2 regions of the Cnuibacter physcomitrellae genome follow, and region 2 is predicted to be linked to the other one. Evidence: riboswitches for the same ligand, from Rfam matches in the RefSeq annotation. Region 2 holds a riboswitch; the other holds the start of a gene.
The links. A riboswitch is a leader RNA that binds a small molecule or an ion and turns the genes downstream of it on or off. The one in region 2 is predicted to bind glycine.
Positions count from the first base shown of each region.

Region 1: it holds a riboswitch for glycine, as region 2 does, so the genes downstream of both, IEX69_RS07095 (L-serine ammonia-lyase) here and gcvT (glycine cleavage system aminomethyltransferase GcvT) in region 2, are expected to answer to the same signal.

Region 1 is NZ_BMHD01000001.1:1,517,528-1,527,961, reverse strand. It holds gene IEX69_RS07135 (MarC family protein) at 1-160, opposite strand, end outside; gene IEX69_RS07130 (AI-2E family transporter) at 157-1,191, opposite strand; tRNA gene IEX69_RS07125 (tRNA-Trp) at 1,340-1,412, shown strand; gene secE (preprotein translocase subunit SecE) at 1,440-1,718, shown strand; gene nusG (transcription termination/antitermination protein NusG) at 1,676-2,623, shown strand; gene rplK (50S ribosomal protein L11) at 2,897-3,328, shown strand; gene rplA (50S ribosomal protein L1) at 3,342-4,031, shown strand; gene IEX69_RS07100 (hypothetical protein) at 4,221-5,126, shown strand; gene IEX69_RS07095 (L-serine ammonia-lyase) at 6,158-7,543, opposite strand; glycine riboswitch at 7,684-7,774, opposite strand; gene IEX69_RS07090 (GNAT family N-acetyltransferase) at 7,844-8,380, shown strand; gene IEX69_RS07085 (NADP-dependent oxidoreductase) at 8,656-9,684, opposite strand; gene IEX69_RS07080 (DUF998 domain-containing protein) at 9,824-10,434, shown strand, end outside.
Region 2 is NZ_BMHD01000001.1:883,528-893,961, reverse strand. It holds gene IEX69_RS04230 (hypothetical protein) at 1-667, shown strand, start outside; gene IEX69_RS04225 (tetratricopeptide repeat protein) at 667-3,573, shown strand; glycine riboswitch at 3,604-3,692, shown strand; glycine riboswitch at 3,693-3,790, shown strand; gene gcvT (glycine cleavage system aminomethyltransferase GcvT) at 3,846-4,967, shown strand; gene gcvH (glycine cleavage system protein GcvH) at 4,969-5,346, shown strand; gene gcvP (aminomethyl-transferring glycine dehydrogenase) at 5,351-8,224, shown strand; gene IEX69_RS04205 (pentapeptide repeat-containing protein) at 8,275-9,033, shown strand; gene IEX69_RS04200 (CPBP family intramembrane glutamic endopeptidase) at 9,060-9,836, opposite strand; gene IEX69_RS04195 (peptide ABC transporter substrate-binding protein) at 10,035-10,434, shown strand, end outside.

The DNA.
Region 1 (10,434 bases), 630 kb from region 2:
CGAACACGGCGACGCCGACCCAGATCCCGATGCGGCGCTGCCGCTGCGCCGGGAGGTCCTTGGTGAGGTTGAGGAAGATCGGCAGGCTGCCGATCGGGTTGGTGATGGTGAGCAGCGCGATGCCGCTGGCGACCAAGGCGGGGGTCGAGATGTCGCTCACAGCTGCTGCTGCCTCGGCACGACGACCTGCTTGACCACGATGAGCACCGACGCCACGACGGGCACGGCGATGAGGGCGCCCAACACCCCGAGGAGCGTCCCGCCCACGAGCGCGCCGATCACGACCAGGAGGCCCGGCACGTCCACCGCCTTGCTCATGATCCGCGGGCTGAAGACGTAGGCCTCGACCTGCATGTACACGAGGTAGTAGATGCCGATGCCGATCGCCGCCGCCGGGCTCACCGTCAGCGCGACGATGGTGATGATGATCGCGCTGATCACCGTGCCGATCAGCGGGATGAGCGCGAGCAGGAACGCCATCACCGCCAGCGCTCCTGCGTAGGGGACGCCGGCGATGAGCATCGCGATGAAGCCGAACACACCGTTCGTCCCCGCGAGGATCACCTGCCCGCTCACGTACTTGCCGATCGAGCGGACGATCTGCTCCGAGATCGACTCGACCCCCTCGCGGCGCGAGGCGGGGACGAGCACGTACAGGCTGCGCTTGACCTGATCCAGCGAGCCGAGGAAGAACAGCGTGAGGATCACCACCAGGAGGCCTCCGGAGAGCCCGTTCACGATGGCGATGCCCACCTTGAGCACCCCGCCGCTGATGGTGGCGATGTTGCTCGGATCCGACAGGAAGCTCTCGAGGTTCGCCACCAGCGCCTTGGTGTCGACCGAGCCGCCCGTGAGCCGCGTGAACCACTCCTGCTGCGTGATGGTCCGCGCGAACTGCGGGATGTTCGCCACCAGCTGGCTGGTCTGGTCGACCACGGCGGGGATGATGAGGAAGAAGACGCCGACCGCGAAGGCGATGACGAGCACGAACGTGATGACGATCGCCCAGCCCCGGGGGATGCGCCTGCGCTCCAGCCATCGGACGAGCGGATCGAGGCCGAGGGCCAGGAACAGCGAGGCCAGGATGCAGATCATCACGGTCGACAGCTGCGTGAAGGCGAAGCCGAGGGCTATGGCGAGCAGGCCGCCCAGCGTGGCCAGGAACCCGATCCGAAAGGGGTGACCGCGCATCGTGTGAGCCCCCTCGTCCTTTGCGGTGTCCTGGGATGTGACCTACACTGTCTCACGGTGGTCGAATCCGCCAAGCTTTTCTATGCCCGTCGATAGGGCACGTCCTCTGTGAAGTGAGTGTAGCGAAGCCGTGTGATTCGCGATCCATAGGGCGGTGGCTCAAGTGGTAGAGCAGCGGTCTCCAAAACCGCAGGTTGCAGGTTCGAGTCCTGTCCGCCCTGCGCCGGCTTTGTGAAAGGTACGATCCCGTGGCACGAAAAGTGATCGACGAGCCCTCCGAGGACGTCGTCGAGAATGCGAAGAAGGAGCGCGCCGCTCGGCGCAACCCGTTCGCGCGGATCGTGCTCTTCATCAAGCAGGTCTTCACCGAGCTCCGGAAGGTCGTCACGCCGACCAGGCGCGAGCTGATCAACTACTCGCTCGTCGTGCTGGTCTTCGTGGTCATCGTGATGGCCATCGTGGTCGGCCTCGACCAGCTGTTCGGATGGCTCGCCCTCCTCGTCTTCGGAGACGCGAGCGGTTCATAGCGGCCGCGGGCTCACCTCCCGGCCGACGAACGCCGACACCCCCAGAAGAAGGAATCCATCCCGTGTCTGACCCCAAGCCCGACCAGGCCGGCGCTCCCGCCGACCTCGACGCGCTGCTCGACGCGATCGACGCGCCCGCCGACCCCGAGGCCGACGCCGTCATCGACGAGGCGCTCACCATCGACGACTTCGATGAGGCCGCCGCCGTGCTCGACGTGATCGAGGACCCCGACGCAGACAAGGCGAACGAGCCCCTCGACGCCGACGAGGCCGAGGCGGAGGTCGACCCGTACGACGCGTTCCGCAAGGAGCTCCGCGCCCTCCCGGGCAAGTGGTACGTCATCCACTCCTACGCCGGGTTCGAGAAGCGTGTGAAGTCGAACATCGAGAGCCGCAAGGTCTCGATGGGCATGGAGGACTTCATCTTCCAGGTCGAGGTCCCGATGGAGGACGTCGTCGAGATCAAGAACGGCCAGCGCAAGCTCGTCACCCGCGTGCGCATCCCGGGTTACGTGCTCGTGCGCATGTTCCTCAACGAGGACAGCTGGTCGGTCGTGCGCCACACGCCCGGCGTGACGGGCTTCGTGGGCAACGCCCACAACCCCACGCCGCTGCGCTTCGACGAGGCGTTCAACATGCTGAAGAGCCTGGTCGAGGTGCCCGAGGCTCCGGCTGCCGCGAAGGGCGGAGCCGCCAAGGGCGGCAAGGCCGTGGCGCGCTCGCTTCCTGCCGAGGTCGACTTCGAGATCGGCGAGACCATCACCATCAAGGAGGGCTCGTTCGCGGGCCTGCCCGGCTCGATCAGCGAGATCAAGCCCGAGAGCGGCAAGCTCACGGTCCTCGTCTCCCTCTTCGAGCGCGAGACCCCCGTCGAGCTGTCGTTCGACCAGGTCACGAAGCTCTGACCTTTCTGCCGCGCCGCCGCCTCTGCGGCGCGGGTCGTCCGTGCTGGACCACGACGCGGTCGCGGCCCAGCCCGGCAACGGCTTGACGAGACACGTCATCGGCTCGGTCGCACTGCCAACCGGATGCGGACCCCCACCTTCGGGTGCGGGTCCGCTTCCGTTTGGTAAGCTAGTGCGGTTGCCTTTCAGGCGACGTGCCCCACACACCGATTCAGGGATCAGCCCTGCGTCGGGAGCGCTGTCCATCCGGGCGGCTCGAAGAGAGAAGAGAACATGGCACCGAAGAAGAAGGTCACAGGTCTGATCAAGCTTCAGATCCAGGCCGGCGCCGCCAACCCCGCCCCGCCCATCGGCCCGGCGCTGGGTCAGCACGGCGTCAACATCATGGAGTTCTGCAAGGCGTACAACGCCGCGACCGAGTCGCAGCGCGGCAACGTCATCCCGGTCGAGATCACCGTCTACGAGGACCGTTCGTTCACGTTCATCCTCAAGACCCCGCCGGCCGCCGAGCTCATCAAGAAGGCCGCGGGCGTGCAGAAGGGGTCGTCGACCCCGCACACGGTGAAGGTCGCGAAGCTCACCCGTGAGCAGGTCCGCGCCATCGCCGAGCAGAAGCAGGTCGACCTCAACGCGAACGACATCGAGGCCGCAGAGAAGATCATCGCCGGTACCGCCCGTTCCATGGGCATCACGGTCGAGGCATAAGGAGGAGGCTGACATGGCACAGAAGTCGAAGGCCTACCGCGCCGCGGCCGAGAAGATCGAAGCCGGCAAGTACTACACGCCCACCGAGGCCGTCGAGCTCGCTCGCGAGACCGGCTCCAAGAAGTTCGACAGCACCGTCGAGGTCGCGCTGAAGCTCGGCGTCGACCCCCGCAAGGCGGACCAGATGGTGCGCGGCACCGTCATCCTGCCCCACGGCACCGGCAAGACCGCGCGCGTCATCGTGTTCGCGACCGGCCCGGCCGCTGAGGCCGCGATCGCCGCGGGCGCCGACGAGGTCGGCGGCGACGAGCTCATCGAGAAGGTCGCGGGCGGGTACACCTCGTTCGACGCCGCCGTCTCGACCCCCGAGCTCATGGGCAAGGTCGGTCGTCTCGGAAAGGTGCTCGGCCCCCGCGGCCTCATGCCCAACCCGAAGACCGGCACCGTCACCCCGAACGTCGCGAAGGCGGTCGAGGACATCAAGGGCGGCAAGATCGAGTTCCGCGTCGACAAGCACGCCAACGTCCACTTCGTGGTCGGCAAGGCGGGCTTCTCGCAGGAGCAGCTCGACGAGAACATGAAGGCCGCGCTGGAGGAGATCCTCCGCCAGAAGCCGAGCGCCGCCAAGGGCCGCTACATCCAGAAGGGCGCGGTCTCGACCACGTTCGGCCCGGGCATCCCGCTCGACGTCAACGCGATCTGACGCACGCGCCACTCGCGCACTCGCGCCGAAAGGGCTCGAATCCTCCGGGAGCCGGGCCCTTTCCCGTTCTCGGAGTGCTGTCACATCCGTGTTGGGCACTTGTCCTGCACAAGCCGCACGTCGGCCGGCCCGGTCCACGGATGCGCTCACCACCACCCGAGGACACCACCGGTCGTCGACCATGGGCTCATGACCCGGTACCTCGCCCTCCCTCGGCGGCTCGCCGCCCGGCCGTTCCGCGCCTCGACGTCGGGGTTGTCGCGCAGCCGGCTCCGCGCTTCCGATCTCGCGGCGCCCCACCGCGACGTCCGTGTGCCGGCCGCACTCGCCGACGACCTGCTGATGCGCTGTGTCGCGCTCTCGACGGTCCTCCCCGAGGGTGCGTGCTTCAGCCACCGTACCGCGGCGCTCCTCTGGGGGTTGCCGATGCCCGCCTCCGACGGCGACGACCTGCACGTGACGGTGCCTGCACCGGTCCGCGCCCCGCGCATCCGCGGTGTCGTCGGGCATCAGTCGCGCGCGGTCGAGCGCGTGCGGGTACCCGCGGGCCTCTGGGTCAGCACTCCCGGACGCACGATCTGCGACTCCGCACCCGACCTCGACCGGGTGCAGCTCGTGAGCGTCGTCGACCACCTGCTGAGCACGCGCACCGCCGCCGACCTGTCGGAGTCCATCGCCGCGCATCCGCATCCCCAGGCTGCACGGCTCGCCCGTGCGCTCGCCGAGGCGCGTCCCGGTGTCGACTCGCCCCGCGAGACCGCGCTGCGGCTCGCCATCGTCGATGCCGGGTTCCCCGAGCCGGTCGTGAACGGGTACGTCCAGTCGGCCGAGGGCTTCATCGTGGCGAAGGCCGACCTCTCCTATCCCCGGTACCGGGTGGCGATCGAGTACGAGGGCGACCACCACCGCACCGACCGCCGTCAGTGGTTCCGTGACGTCGCCCGCTACCGCGAGCTCGAGTCGCTCGACTGGATCGCCCTCCGTGTCACGACCGCCGACCTCACCCCGAGCCCTCGCGACCTCCTCGCCCAGCTCGCCCTGCACCTCCGCCGCCGCGGCTGCCCTCTCCCCACCCTCCGCCTCCCGCCCCGCTGACCACCCCCGCCCTGCGCCGGGTCTCGGAAGGTCGCCACGAGTGAGGTGGCCGGGCGCCATGGGGGCGAGTAAATCTGACAGTCGTGGTGGGTCCATCGGTCGGCAGGTCGCCACGAGTGTCAGATCGGTGGGGTGTTCTGGTGAGGGTGGGTGTCGCGAGGTTACCGGGCTGGCGGATCTGACAGTTGTGGTGGGTTCATGGGCGGGGACGTCGCCACGAGTGTCAGATCCGTGGCCTGCGCTGGTGGGAAGCGCATCGTGAGGTGATCGGCTGGGCCGGCCTCTTAGATCTGACAGTTGTGGTGGGTTCATGGGCCGGGAGGTCGTCACGAGTGTCAGATCCGTGGGCTTAGCTGGTGGGGGAGCGCGTCGTGAGGTGATCGGCTGGCCCGCCTTCGTGGCTTTGGCAGTTGTGGTGGGTTCATGGGCCGGGAGTCGTCACGAGTGTCAGATCCGTGGGCTGCCCTGGTGGGGGAGTGCGTCCTGGGGTGGTCGGGCCGGAGCGACTTCGTGGATCTGGCAGTTGTGGCGGGTTCACGGGGCGGTAGGTCGCCACGAGTGTCAGATTCGTGAGCTGCCATCGTCCGAGAGGGCGCACGCGGCGCCAGTCGGACAGTGGATCTGACAGTCGTGGTGGCCTCTTTGAGCGCAAGGTCGCCACCAGTGTCATATCCGTGCCCTAGTCGGTCAGGGCGCAGGCGGCGCCAGCCGGGCCGCTGATCTGACAGTAGTGGTGGCCTCCTTGAGTGTGAGGTCGCCACGAGTGTCAGATCCATGGCCTGCCCTGGTGAGGCGCGTCGAGAGGTGGCCGCGTGGGATCGGGCTGTTGGATCTGGCAGTTGTGGTGGGGTCGTCGGGCGGGAGGTCACCACGCGTGCCAGATCCGTTGCTGCTCTCGTGCGAGAGAGCGCAGGGGGTGCCACTCAGGCCGCGGATATGACAGTTGTGGTGGCCTCCGCCAGCGCGAGGCCGCCACGAGTGTCAGATCGGCACTCGCGCCCGCGGACCGCGCCCGCGGGCCGCGGAGGGGGTCAGCACTCGACGACGTGGACGCCGACGGTGAGGGCGAGGCCGCCGCGGGCGGTCTCCTTGTACTTCGAGTGCATGTCCGCGCCGGTGAGGCGCATGGTCTCGATCACCTGGTCGAGCGACACGTGGTGGGCGCCGTCGCCGCGCAGGGCCATGCGCGCGGCGTTGACGGCCTTGCCCGCCGAGATGGCGTTGCGCTCGATGCACGGGATCTGCACGAGTCCGCCGATGGGGTCGCAGGTGAGCCCGAGGCTGTGCTCCATGGCGATCTCGGCCGCGTTCTCGACCTGCGCGGGCGTGCCCCCGAGCACGGCGGCGAGACCCGCCGCCGCCATGGACGCGGCCGATCCGACCTCGCCCTGACAGCCGACCTCGGCGCCCGAGATCGACGCGCACTCCTTGATGATCGAGCCGATGGCGGCCGCGGTGAGCAGGAAGCGGACGGCCGCATCGTCGGGCGAGGCGAGGCCCGCCGGCGTGTAGTGGAGCGCGTAGTCGAGCACCGCGGGGATGATGCCCGCGGCGCCGTTGGTGGGGGCGGTGACGACCCGTCCGCCGGAGGCGTTCTCCTCGTTGACGGCCAGGGCGACGAGGTCGACCCAGTCGAGGGCGAAGGCCGGATCGCGTCCGGGATCCTCCTCCCGCAGCCGGGCGAACCACTCGGCGGCTCGGCGGCGCACCTCGAGCCCTCCGGGCAGCGTCCCCGATCGGGTCATGCCACGCTCGGCCGAGCCGCGCATCGCGTCGCGGATCGCCAGCAGTCGCGCTCGCACAGCGGAGGCGGTGCGCCCGCCCGCGACCTCGACGCCCATCATGACCCCGGCGATCCCGTCGGCGTCCTCCGACGCGCGATCGAGCAACTCCGCGGCCGAGTGGAACCCGACGCCCGTGCTACCGGACGTCACGCCCCGCAGCGGCGCCGCACCGTCCTCGACCACGAAGCCGCCGCCGACGGAGTAGTACGTGCGCGAGGCGAGCATCTCGCCCGACGCGTCGAGCGCCGTGAGCGTGAGCGCGTTCGGATGCTCCGGGAGCATCCGGTGCGTGAGGACGATGTCGCCCTCCGCCAGCGGGAGCGTCGGCCCGCCGGCGAGCCGGATCCGCCCCGACGCCCGCCAGCGAGCGACCCGGTCGTCCTTCTCGTCGGGATCGATCGTCTCGACGTCGTGCCCCTCGAGCCCGAGCATCACCGCGGGCAGCGTCCCGTGACCGCGCCCCGTGGCCGCGAGCGAGCCGAACAGCTCCACGCGGATGCGCGCCACGCGCGACAGCAGCTCCTCCTCGGCGAGGAGGGCCGAGAAGCGCGCCGCGGCCCGCCAGGGCCCGACGGTGTGCGAGCTCGAGGGGCCGATGCCGATCGAGAAGAGGTCGAACGCGCTGATGGTCACGGAGGCTCCTTGATCGGGCCCGGTGTGGCCGGGCGTCGTCGCCTCCCCGCTCTGTCCTGTGACCTGAGAGCCCCGGAGCCCGGGGGCTCCTTCCACCTTCGGTAAGCGCCGTGTCGAACGCCGCTGTTCTCCAGAGTCGCCTCGCCGCCGCGGTGTGGGGCCTGAGAGATTCCCGGGGAGGGTTTGCTCCTACGGCACCTTCTCGGGAGAAGGATCTCCCGCGGCAGGTCGTCAGCGCTCTCAGCTTACTCCGCCGTCCGGCGTGACGAGGGGTCGGATGCGCGCCGCTAGGGTGGAGAGGTGGTCGAGGTCAGGCGTGCGGTGGCGAACGATTCAGCGGCTCTGGCGAGGGTGGCGGCCGCCACGTTCCCGCTGGCCTGCCCGCCCGGATCCGACCCCGCCGACATCGCCGACTTCATCGCCGCGAACCTCACGGAGGAGCGCTTCGCCGAGTACCTCGCCGACCCGGCCAGGGTCATCACGGTCGCCGAGGGGGAGGCCGATCGCTCCGAGTTCGCGGGCTACACGATGCTCGTCGAGGGTGATCCGTCGGATGCGGATGTCGCGTCCGCGCTGCGCCTGCGACCCACGATCGAGCTGAGCAAGGTGTACGTACGCGAGCAGTACCACGGGGCCGGGGTGTCCCGGCGGCTCGTCGACGCGACGATCGCCGCCGCCCTCGACACGACCGCGAAGGGCGTCTGGCTCGGGGTGAACGACCGGAACGCCCGCGCGGTGCGCTTCTACGAGAAGTCGGGGTTCGAGCGGGTCGGCCGCAAGACCTTCCGGCTCGGCTCCACCCTGGAGAGCGACTTCGTGATGGAGCGCCCGCTCTGACCCGGCCGTCCGAGCGGCACGGGCAGCCCGCGCGGCACGGGCAGCGCGAGCGGCGGGGGCATCGCGGTCAGCGCGGAGGCCGCGGAGACGCCGCGAGCGCCTGAGCTCCGCGGGTTCCGCCCGCCGCGAGCACGAACGACTGCGCTCACGCCGTCCTCCCCGCTCGGAGCGGGCGCAACCCGCACCAGGCCGGCGGCGAGCGGCCCACGGCGGCGGCGCGAGCGGCCCGCGGCGGCGCGAGCGGCGCGAAGCCCCGGGACGGCCGCAGCCCGCCCCTAGAGGGGCAGGGCGCCGACCTGCAACACGACCTTGCCGCGCGTGTGACCCGACTCGATCGCCCGGTGCGCGTCCGCGGCCCGGTCGAGCGGGAAGACCTCCTCGACGTGCACTCGCACGTCTCCGGAGTCGAGCAGCCGGGCGATCACGGCGAGCGTCGACGCATCCGGGATGAACTTGTAGGTGGACGAGCGCACCCCGGCGGCCGCCGCGTCCGCGGCGAGCGTGTCCCAGCTCCCCGTGGGCGCGTTGACCAGGAGCCCGCCGGGACGCAGCACGGTGAGCGACCGGGTGCCGGTCTCGTCGTGCACGTTGCCGATGAGGTCGATCACCACGTCGATGCCGGACAGCACCTCGTCGAACCGGGTGCTGGTGTGGTCGATGACCTCCGCGGCGCCCAGCCCGCGGAGGAACGAGAGGTTCCGCGGCGACCCCGTCGCGATGACGTGGGCTCCGAAGTACGCGGCGAACTGGACCGCGAAGTGCCCGACGCCCCCGGCGCCCGCGTGCACGAGCATCCGCTGGCCCTCGTGGGCCTTCGCGACGTCGACGACCATGCCCCACGCGGTGAGCGCCGCGAGCGGCACCCCCGCCGCCTCGACGAGGGTCAGCGCCTTCGGCGCCTTCGTCACCTGCAGCGAGGGCACGGACACGTACTCGGCGTAGGACCCCTGACCTCGCGGCACCGACATCACGCCGAAGACCTCATCGCCCACGCTGAGCGGATGCGCGGCGTAGGGCGTCTCGACGACCACGCCCGCGAAGTCGTAGCCGAGCACGTACGGGTAGCCCTCGATCGCGGCGGACACTCCGCGCCCCGACCGCGTCTTGGCGTCGATCGGGTTCACGCCCGCGGCGGCGACGTGCACCAGCACCTCGGAGTTGATCCGCAGCGGGACGGCGACCTCGGCGACCTCGAGCACCTCGGCGTCGCCCGCATGCGGCATGACGGCGGCGCGCATGGTGGTGGGGACTTCCGGGGCAGGGCTCGGGGCGAGTGTTCCCGATGCGGTCCACTGGTCGAGCATGTGGTGCCTTTCTGGTCGAGCGGTGGCGCGATGGGGCTCGGGCGACCCGCGTCGCTGCGTTGAAGGCCACCGTAACCGGCCAATGATTCGCCGGTGTTACACCGATGTCACTGCGGTGGAAACTCGATAGCCTGGCCCGATGACCCGCACGAGCCTCCGTACCGCGGCGCTCGTGATCGCGGCGGGGGCCGCGCTGACCGGGCTCGTGCTCATCTGGGTGGCGCGACTCAGCGCGACCCGGTTCCTCTACGTCAGCGAGCTCGGCGCCGACGGCGAGCCCACGGCGGTCGTCTTCCGCTGGGCGATGACGCTGGTCGCGGCCTCGGCGGCGATCACGGCCGTCTGGGCGGGCAGCATCCGGCCCGGGGTGCGCTGGATGGCCTCGGTGGCTCCGCCCGTCGTGCTTGCCGTCGCCGCGGTGAGCTTCGGCGTGGCCTCGCAGGTGACGTGCACGAGGTACTGCCCGATCCCGTACGGACCGTCCTTCACCTGGCAGGACTTCACTCACACCTCCTTCGCGGTCGTGGGCTTCGCCGCCGGGTGCTTCGTGATGCTCCAGGTCGCGGTCGACCGCGCGCACCGCACGCTCGCGCGGTTCTCGATCGCGTCCGCGGTCGCGGTGGGCGCCATCGCCGCGACCGGGGGGCTGCTGTCGCTGGCCCGCTTCGCCGTGGAGCTCGGCGGGGTGCTGGAGCTGATCGCCACCACGATCGCTCTCCTCTGGCTGGTGGGGCTCGCCGTGCTCCTGGC
Region 2 (10,434 bases):
CGTTCTCGCCGTCGGCGGGTTCGCGGCCCTTCTGATGCTGCCGGGCCTGGAGTCCGTCCCCTCGTGGGCAGTCACTCCCGTCGCCGCGCCGGATCGGTCGTCGGTCGCCGTGCTGGCGACGTCGCTCGGCGTCGCCGTCGCCGTGACCGCGCTCCTGCTCCTCGCTCAGAACCTGCTGCGGGCCGCGCTGCTGCCCCTCAGCGCTGTGGGGAGCCTGGCGCTGTCCGCCACCGTGGTGGCTGGGGTGATCGTGCTGGCACGAGTGCCCGCGATCGTCGATGAGGCACTCCCGCCGCTGGCCTGGTTGCCGCTGGCGATCACAGCGCTGTCGACCGCGGTGCTCTGCGTCCTGTGGCGGACAGCACTCGGCGATGGCCCGCTGGAGCGACTGGTCGGGGCGGTCCTCGCCCGCATGGCTCCCGCGGCGAAGAGTGCCGAGGGCGAGGCCGAGGCCGAGGAGGGCGCCCGCCGGGTCAGGCAGGCCGCCGTCCCGCCGAGCCGCGCCGACGTCACCGTCCGCGCGACGAGCGAGAGGACCAGGCCGGGCGCACCGACATCCACACGCGCACCGACTCCGGCGCCGACCGCGCCGACGCCGCGCCCCTCGGATCCCCGCCCGGTCTCGCACTGGACACCCGGCCAGGCTCTGGGGCGCCTGCCCTACTGATGCAGCCGACCCACCACATCCGACGTCTGCTGAACCAGTCGGATCGCCTCACCCACGGCGCGTTCGAGCTCGAGGTGCTGCAGAGCGCCCGCGGACTGGCGCACTCGCTCGGCGACGACGAGCTGATCTACGCCGCCGAGCTCCGCCTCTCGAGCTGGGCGATGCTCGCCCGCGACGACAGCCTCCGTCTCGAGAGCTTCGGGCGGTGCCTCACGCTCCATCGCGCCGATCCACTGTGCTTCCCCACGAGCGTCGACGAGCTCGACCTGCTCTGGGATTACGCGACGATCACGAGAGCCCTCGCGGCGAGCCACCGTGTCAGCGCGGCGACGATCCAGCGCACCCTCGACGAGATGGTCGACGTCTACTCGGCGGCCGGTGCCGACCTCGCCCCGTGCTTCCTGGCCCGCTACGAGTGGTCGCTCCGCTCCGGCGGAGGCGACGGAGCGGCTCGTGAACGCTTCCTCCGCTCGGTCGAGGGCCGACCGGGGGTCTGCTGCCGAGGATGCGCGCACGCCGTGGAGCTGCGTCGTCACCTCGTCGCGGGCCGGGAGGCAGCTGCCGTCGCCGAGCTCGAGGCGCTCCGGCTGGACGACGACGGCTGCCCGACCGAACCCGAGGCTGCCGCCGCGGCCCTGCTGCTCCCGCTGGTGCGTCAGGGGAGGACGACCACCGCGTTGCAGCTGTCCGACGAGCTCGGCCGATCGTCGACGACCGGCGGCCTGTCGATCCTGGGAGCTCGGATCGGCCTGAGCGCCGTCGTCTCGGACCTCGAGGACGGCCTCGCGCTCGCCGTCTCGGCGGTGCAGCGACTGGCCCGGCACGAGCGGTCGACGGAGCAGGTCGTCGACCTCCTCGTCGGCCTGGGCGGGCTGCTCGACGCGCTCACCCGCGCGGGGCGAGGTTCCGCCGCCGTGCCGTTCGCCGAGCATCCCGCGTTCTCGGCGCTGATCGGCCCCCGCGTGGGCGCCTGGACGACCGCCACGCTCGGGCGGGCGGTCTGGGCACGAGCCCGTGATCTCGCCGGGCGTTTCGACTCTCGCGACGGGGTGACCGCGAGCGTGGCGCGGGTCGAACGCGATCGAGCGACCGGACACGGACCGCGTACGGTCATCGCGACCCGTGCGGCACTGCCCAGGGGATCCGGCGCTGCCCGCCGGGACGAGGACGTGCTGCCCGACACGCTGGCCTCGCTGACCGCCGCACGTGAGCACGCATCCGCGGGACGGGCCGATGAGGCCCGCCGGCTCATCGACGAGGGACTGCTGTGCGCCGACCGCGACGAGCGGGCGACCCTGCTCGAGCTCAGGGTGAGGCTCCTGGTCGACCAGGGCGCGCTGCGGGCGGCAGAGGAGGAACTGGAGCGTCGACTCGAGTGCCTCGTCGTCGACGACCTCGACGATGAGGCGGAGCTCGACCTGCAGCTCGGGCTGCTCCTGTTCGGCGGTGATGCCCCGGATGCGCTCCAGCGCTTCGCCGACTCCCTCGAGCGCTCCCGCGGTCTCGGTCTCGCAGACCCCGTCCTGGCGCGCCTCCTCCTCGCGTACGGGGGCGTGGAGCTGAAGAGGGGGCGGTGGCGCGAGGCAGACCGGCTCCTGGGCGAGGCGGTCACGAGGGCGTCGACGGCGCACCCCTCTCAGCAGCTGCGGGCGAGAGCGCTGCTGCTGCGTGCCCGCGCGAGGGGTGCCGCAGGGGACCACCGGGGTGCCCTCACCCTTCTCGGCGACGTGCTCGTCGAGCGGATAGACCGCGGGATCCGGGCCGCCGCCCACCTGCACCGCTCGCACGCCCATCTCGCGCTGGGCTCAGCGGACGACGGGGTGGCGGAGGCCGACCGGGCGCTCGCGGTCCACACGGAGCTCGGGGACCACGACGGCATGATCGACACCTGCGGGCTCCTGGCCGCCCTCCTGACGGACGCGGGCCAGCTCGACGGTGCGGTCGAGGCGCGGAGGACGGCCGCGCGGATCGCCGTGACGATCGGCCGGCCGGACGCCCTGGCGGCCCGCTTCGAGCTGGCCTCCGCTCTCGTGCTCGCGGGGCGGGGCGACGAGGCCCGCGCGGAGCTCGAGGGGGTGCTGGAGCACGCCGCACGCAGCGAGCACGGTCCGAGCACGGCGGAGGTCCTCTGGCTCCTGGGCCGGGCGTGCCGCGACGACGATGACGACGCAGCCGCCTACTGTGCCTGGAGTGTCGCCCTCGAGCACTTCGCCGCCGTCGACGACGCAACGGACGCCACCTCCGCGAACGCGGGTACGGACGCGGACACGGACGCGTTCGCCTCCGCGATCGCCGATGCGACCGCCACTGCGGCCGGTCCCTCCCCGGTCGAACGAGAACGGATGCGCCGCCGCCGCCTCGAGCTGGAGCTGACCCTCGGCGAGCTGCTCGCCGACCAGGGGAGCGAGGAGGCCGTCGACCTCCTCGATGCGGCACGGGCGTCGGCGATCCGGCTCGGCGACCCCGACGAGCTCGTCGAGCTGCGGCTGCGTGCGGCACGGGCGCTCGCGGCACTCGGTGACAGGCACGCCCTGCAGGAGATCGACGCGGTCGCGACCGTCCGCGCCGCGGTGACGGACCGAGCGCTCCGGGCCCGCACCCTCGAGGCCAGAGCCCGCGTGCTCGACGACCTGGGCGACGAGGACGCGGCGATCGAAGCGGCACGGGTGTCCGCCGACGAGTTCACCCGGATCGGCGAACCCGCCTGCTCGGCGCGACTCCGGCTCTTCGCCGGCCGGATGCTGATGCTCGTCGGCAGGCCCGAGGAGGCACGCGCGGAGCTGGCGCTCGCGGCGGCGGCGCCGGGGCCGGACGGGCGCGCCGCCGAGCAGGAGCTCGCGCGGCTCGACGGCCGCGAGGCCGCGGCCTCCGGCGAGCCCTCGACCGCCGAGGCCCGACCCGGCTAGACTCGCAACCACAATCGAACAACGGGCCCACACGTCACAGCGGGAGAGCCGGCTCGAGCCGGCACCGAAGGAGCAATCCTCCCCGATAATCTCTCAGGTCCTCGTACCGCTGTGACCAGGCCGCTCTGGAAAGCAGTCCGCGCACCGATGCGGGCTCGCCGATGGTGAAAGCCGCTCACGCGGTGAAGCTCTCAGGCCCGATGACAGAGGGGGAGTTCTTCGCCACCAGCGCGACGCCGTCGGCGTCGTGCTCCGCGCACGCTGGAGAGCTCATGCCCCCCGAATCGTCCCCCTCCCGACCCTCCCCGCTCCAGGCCGAGCACGAGGCGGCGGGCGCCTCCTTCGTCGACTTCGCCGGCTGGTCGATGCCGGTCCGCTTCGACAGCGACCTCGCCGAGCACCGGGCCGTCCGTGAGGCGGCGGGCCTGTTCGACCTGTCGCACATGGCGCAGTTCACCCTGACCGGTCCGGCCGCGGCGGAGGCGGCGGACCACGCCCTCGTCTCTCGCGTCCAGGACCTCGAGGCCGGCCGGGCGAAGTACTCCCTCCTGCTCGACGACGACGGGGGCGTCCTCGACGACGTCGTCGTCTACCGGCTCGCCGACGACGAGGTGCTCGTCATCGCCAACGCCGCGAACCACGACGTCGTCGTCCGCTCCGTCCGAGAGCGCGTCGAGGGGCTCGACGTGATCGTCACCGACCTGGACGACCGCGCCCTCATCGCCGTCCAGGGGCCCCAAGCCGCGCAGGTGCTCGCGGAGACCCAGGGCCTCGAGGTCGACGACCTCGGCTCCCTGGGCTACTACCGCATCGCCGCCGGCTCGTTCGGCGCGACACCGGTGCTCCTCGCCCGCACGGGCTACACGGGCGAGGACGGGTTCGAGATCTCGATCCCCGCGAGCGAGGCCGCCGCGCTGTGGCGTGCTCTTCGCGATGCGGGAGAGCCCCTCGGGCTGGTCGCCGCAGGCCTCGCCGCTCGCGACACGCTCCGCCTCGAGGCGGGCATGCCGCTCTACGGGCACGAGCTCGGCACCTCCATCCGACCGCCTCAGGCCGCCCTGGCGCGGGTCGTCGCCGCGAGCTCGACGGCTCCGGGCGCCGAGGCCGCCCGCTCTCCCCTCGGTCCGGATGAGCGCCGCCTGGTCGGTCTCGTCGGGGAGGGGCGCCGAGCACCCCGGGCGGGATACGCGGTCTTCCCCGACGAGTCCGCGACGGATCCGATCGGCGAGATCACGAGCGGCGCGCTCTCGCCGACCCTCGGCCACCCCATCGCCATGGCGTACGTCGACCCCGCGTCCGCCGCCTCCGACACCACCCTGTACGTCGACCTGAGGGGGAGCCGCCTCCCCGTCACGGTCGTCTCCCTCCCGTTCTACCGCCGGAAGAAGGACTGACATGACCGACGCACTCCCCGACGACCTGGGCTACACCGCCGAGCACGAGTGGGTCCGCATCGACGGCGACACCGCCACGATCGGGATCACCGACTACGCCGCGCAGCAGCTCGGCGACATCGTCTACCTCGACCTCCCGGACGAGGGAGCTGACGTGAGCTCCGGCGCCGTGGTCGGCGAGATCGAGTCCACCAAGTCCGTCGGCGAGCTCTTCTCGCCCCTGGACGGGACCGTGCTCGAGAAGAACGCCGACGCCGAGGCCGCGCCCGAGACCGTGAACGGCGATCCCTACGGCGCGGGCTGGCTGCTCAAGGTGCGCTTCGCCGAGCAGCCCGCGCTCCTGACGGCGGCCGAGTACGCCGCCCTGATCGGACGCTGACCGCATGACCGACGGCTTCGTCTCCCGCCACATCGGAACGGACTCGGCAGCTCAGGCGCGCATGCTCGAGACGCTCGGCTACGAGAGCGTCGACGCGCTGGTCCGTGCCGCCATCCCGACCGGGATCCAGCAGACCTCGTCGCTCGACGCCCTGCCCGTCCCCGCCTCGGAACGCGAGGCCCTCGCCGAGCTGCGGGCCCTCGCCTCCCTGAACCGGGTGAACCGCTCGTTCCTCGGCCTCGGCTACTACGACACCGTCACGCCGGCGGTGATCACGCGGTGCGTGCTCGAGAACCCCAGCTGGTACACCGCGTACACGCCGTACCAGCCCGAGATCTCGCAGGGCCGGCTCGAGGCCCTGATCAACTTCCAGACCATGGTCTCCGAGCTCACGGGCCTCGCCACCGGCAACGCCTCCATGCTCGACGAGGGCACCGCGGCCGTCGAGGGCATGCTCCTCGCGCGCCGCGCCAGCAGGTCGCGCTCGAACGTCTTCGTCGTCGACGCGGATGCGCTGCCGCAGACGCGCGCGCTCCTGGCCTCGCGGGCCGCGCCGGTGGGCATCGAGGTGGTCGAGGCCGATCTGTCCGGCGCCGAGCTGCCCCCGGTGCTGCACGACGCCTTCGGAGCGCTGGTCCAGTATCCCGGAGCGTCCGGCCGCGTGGCCGATCCCTCTGTGGTGATCGCCGCCGTGCACGCGGGCGGCGGCCTCGCGGTCGTCGCCGCCGACCTGCTGGCGATGACGCTGCTCACCCCTCCGGGCGAGCTCGGGGCCGACATCGCCGTCGGGACGTCCCAGCGCTTCGGCGTGCCCATGGGATTCGGCGGCCCGCACGCCGGGTACCTCGCCGTGCGCGACGGCCTCGAGCGGCAGCTGCCCGGGCGCCTGGTCGGCGTGAGCGTGGATGCGACGGGACGGACCGCCTATCGGCTCAGCCTGCAGACCCGTGAGCAGCACATCCGTCGCGAGAAGGCGACATCGAACATCTGCACCGCGCAGGTGCTCCTCGCCGTCATGGCCAGCATGTACGCGGTCTACCACGGCCCGGAGGGCCTGCGAGCGATCGCGGCTCGTGTCGCCTCCCACGCCCGCGCATTCGCCGGGCTGGTCCGGGCCGGCGGGCTCTCGACCGTGCACGACGCCTTCTTCGACACGGTGCTCGTCCGGGTGCCGGATGCGCGGGACGCCGTGGTCAGAGCCCACGACGCGGGTCTCCTGCTCCGACTGGTCGACGGGTCGACCGTCGGGGTGTCCTTCGACGAGACGACCGAACCCGCCGACGTCGCGGCGGTGGCGCGCGTGCTCACCGGCGACCCGACGACCGCGGCGACCGCGGGAGAGACGGAGGGCCTCGGCCTTCCCGCCGCCCTCGCCCGGACGTCGGCGTTCCTCGAGCACCCGGTCTTCGCGTCCCACCACTCCGAGACGAGCATGATGCGCTACCTCAAGCGCCTCGCCGACGCCGACTACGCGCTCGACCGCGGCATGATCCCGCTCGGATCGTGCACGATGAAGCTCAACGCCGCCACGGAGATGGAGGCGATCACATGGCCGGAGTTCGCGGGCGTCCATCCGTTCGCTCCGGAGAGCGACGTCGCGGGCCACCTGCAGCTGATCGACCAGCTCGAGCGCTGGCTGGCCGAGGTGACCGGGTACGACTCCGTGTCGCTTCAGCCGAACGCGGGCAGTCAGGGTGAGCTCTCCGGGCTCCTCGCCATCCGGGAGTACCACCGGTCGCGCGGCGACGAGGGCCGGACGGTCTGTCTGATCCCGTCGAGCGCTCACGGCACGAACGCCGCCTCGGCGGTGCTCGCGGGCATGCGCGTGGTCGTGGTGGCCTGCGACGACCTCGGCAACGTCGACCTCGACGACCTGCGGGCCAGGATCGCGGAGCATGCCGACGCGCTCGCCGCCCTCATGGTGACCTACCCGTCCACCCACGGCGTCTACGAGCACGACATCGCGGAGATCTGCCGTCTCGTCCACGCCGCCGGCGGTCAGGTGTACATCGACGGCGCGAACCTCAACGCCCTCCTGGGCTTTGCGCGGTTCGGGGACCTCGGCGGAGACGTCTCGCACCTCAACCTGCACAAGACGTTCTGCATCCCCCACGGCGGGGGAGGTCCGGGCGTCGGACCGGTCGCCGCGAAGGCTCACCTGGCTCCATTCCTCCCGGGGCATGCGTTCGCTCAGCACGCCGAGCACGCCTCGCTCGAGCTGGGCACGGTCGTGCACGGCGGTCCGACGGTGTCGGCGGCGCCCTACGGCAGCCCGAGCATCCTGCCCATCAGCTGGGCGTACGTCCGGATGATGGGGGCCGACGGCCTCCAGCGTGCGACGGCGGCCGCCGTGCTGTCGGCGAACTACCTCGCCGCGCGCCTCCGCGACGCGTTCCCGGTCCTCTACACCGGCGATGCGGGACTCGTCGCTCACGAGTGCATCCTCGACCTGCGCGAGCTGACCCAGCGGACCGGGGTGACCGTCGACGACGTCGCCAAGCGCCTCATCGACTACGGCTTCCACGCGCCGACGATGAGCTTCCCCGTCCCGGGGACGCTCATGGTGGAGCCGACCGAGAGCGAGGACCTCGCCGAGCTCGATCGGTTCGTGGAGGCGATGCTCGCGATCCGCGCCGAGATCGTCCGCGTCGCGTCGGGGGAGTGGCCGGTCGAGTCGAGCCCCCTGCGGCACGCGCCCCACACGGCGGAGTCGATCGCGGTCGACGACTGGTCGATGCCGTACGACCGCACGACGGCGGTGCATCCGGTGCCGACGCTGGTCAGGGGCAAGTACTGGCCGCCGGTCCGACGGATCGATCAGGCGTACGGCGACCGGAACCTGTTCTGCGCCTGTCCGCCGCCCGACGCGTTCGAGTGACGCGGCACGGGCGCGGGGAGTCGCCGCCGCCGTTTGATATCGTGCAGCCCATGCGCCTGCCTCGACGAAGCCTGCTCGCCCTCGCCGCTCTCGCGACGATCGGCGCTCCGGTGCTGATCGGCGCGACGGCGGCGAACGCCGACCCCGTCTACTCCGAGGGGTCGTGCGTGATCTCCCGGACCGTCGACAACGGCCCGGGGGCGGCGCAGTGCGCCGGCGCCGACCTGAGCGGCGAGAAGCTCGCGGAGGCCGACTTCACGAACGCCGATCTCACGGGCGCCTCCTTCGTGGACGGCGACGTCCAGGGCGCGGTCTTCACCGGCGCGAACCTCGCGGGGACGGACTTCAGCGGAGCGCGGGTGGTCGGCGCCGACTTCTCGGGCGCGGGCATCGTCCCGGCCTCGATCGACGTGCCCGCCACGTCACCCGACGGTGCCGCGGTCACCTGGACCGTGTCCCCGCCCGCGGGGATGACCGTCGACGGCTGCTCGATCGTCGGGGCCCCCGTCGACCCGGGCGCGACCTTCCCGATCGGCACGTCGGGCATCCTCTGCACGATCTCCACCTCGTCCGACAAGGGGACCGCGTCGGCGGTGATCGTCGTCAACGTCACGGCGCAGGCGACCGCGACGCCGACGATCGCCCCGCTGTTCAGCGACACGCCGGCCGCGGCGCCGTCGTCCTCCTCGACGGGCTCGGGCGGGACGCCGAACTGGCTCATGATCGGCGGCTTCGTCGGCGGCGCCGTCGTCGTGGCCGGCGGCATCGCCGCGCTCGTCGTGTCGAACAGGCGGGGCCGGGCCGAGTAGCCCGCCTGATCGTCCCGGCGGAGACGTCAGCCGAACAGGCCCGGGAAGAGCTGCAGGGCGAGCGGATACCCCACGAACGACACGATGTCGATGATCCAGTGGGCCACCACGAGGGGCATGACCCGTCCCCACCGGCGGTAGCACCATCCGAAGACCACTCCCATGACGACGTTGCCGAAGAACGGCCCGATGCCCTGGTAGAGGTGATAGCTTCCGCGCAGCACCGCCGACGCGAGGATGATGCGCCACTCGCCCCAGCCCAGCTGTCGCAGCCTCGTGAAGAGGTACCCGACGACGATGACCTCCTCCTGGAGTGCGGCACGCAGCGCCGCGAGGATGAGGACGGGCACGGTCCACCAATAGGTGTCGAGCGGCGAGGGCACCACGGTGACGGTGAAGCCCAACTGCCGTCCGACGACGTAGAGCAGGATGCCGGGCACGCCGATCACCGCGACCAGGAGCCAGCCGCGACCGAGATCGCTCCACGGCCTCCGCAGGTCGAACCCCAGCCTCCGGAACGGGCTCCCGCCCGAGATCGCCAGCAGGTAGAGCGCGAGGGCGACCGGCACGAGGTCGAAGCCGATCGCCAGGAGCTGATAGACGAGGTCGAAGACGGGCCGGTCGCTGAGGGAGCCGTTGATGGTGGCGGTCTGTCCTGAGAGCGGCGTCTCGGCGGTGAGTCGCTGCACGATCTGGACGATCGAGTAGACCGCGGATGCGCCGAGCGAGACCCCGAGCACGAGGGCGATCTCCGTCCACAGCCGACGCCTGCGGAGATGGGCCCATCGGGATGCTCGAGTCATGGATTCACTTTTCTTGCGTGAGGCGCGGAATCCACGCATCGGCTGTGGAGGGTCCACAACATTCTGCTGGAATTCGTTTCGTCTCTGTAACTTTCTCCGGCGCTATTTGATCTGTGCGCACCCCCCACCTAGGGTACTTCTCTAGGTTGCGGCCCCCGATCGGGGCTGCGCCATGCCCCCACTTGCACAGGAGGAAAATTGAAGATTCGACGGATAGGGGTCGGCGTCATCGCGCTGGCCGCGGCGAGCGCTCTCGCCCTGTCCGGATGCGCCACCGGCTCATCCGACAGTTCCTCGGGCAGCTCGTCCGCGGTGATCACCACGAACGGCTCCGAGCCTCAGAACCCGCTGATCCCCACCAACACCAACGAGACCGGCGGTGGCAAGATCCTCGACGCGATCTTCGCGGGTCTGGTGTACTACGACGCGACCGGTGCTCCCCAGAACGATCTGGCCGACAGCATCACGACCGACGACTCGAAGACCTTCACCATCAAGATCAAGGACGGCGAGACGTTCTCCGACGGCAGCCCCGTCACGGCGAACTCCTTCGTCGACGCCTGGCAGTACGGTGCGCTCCTGTCGAACAACCAGCTGA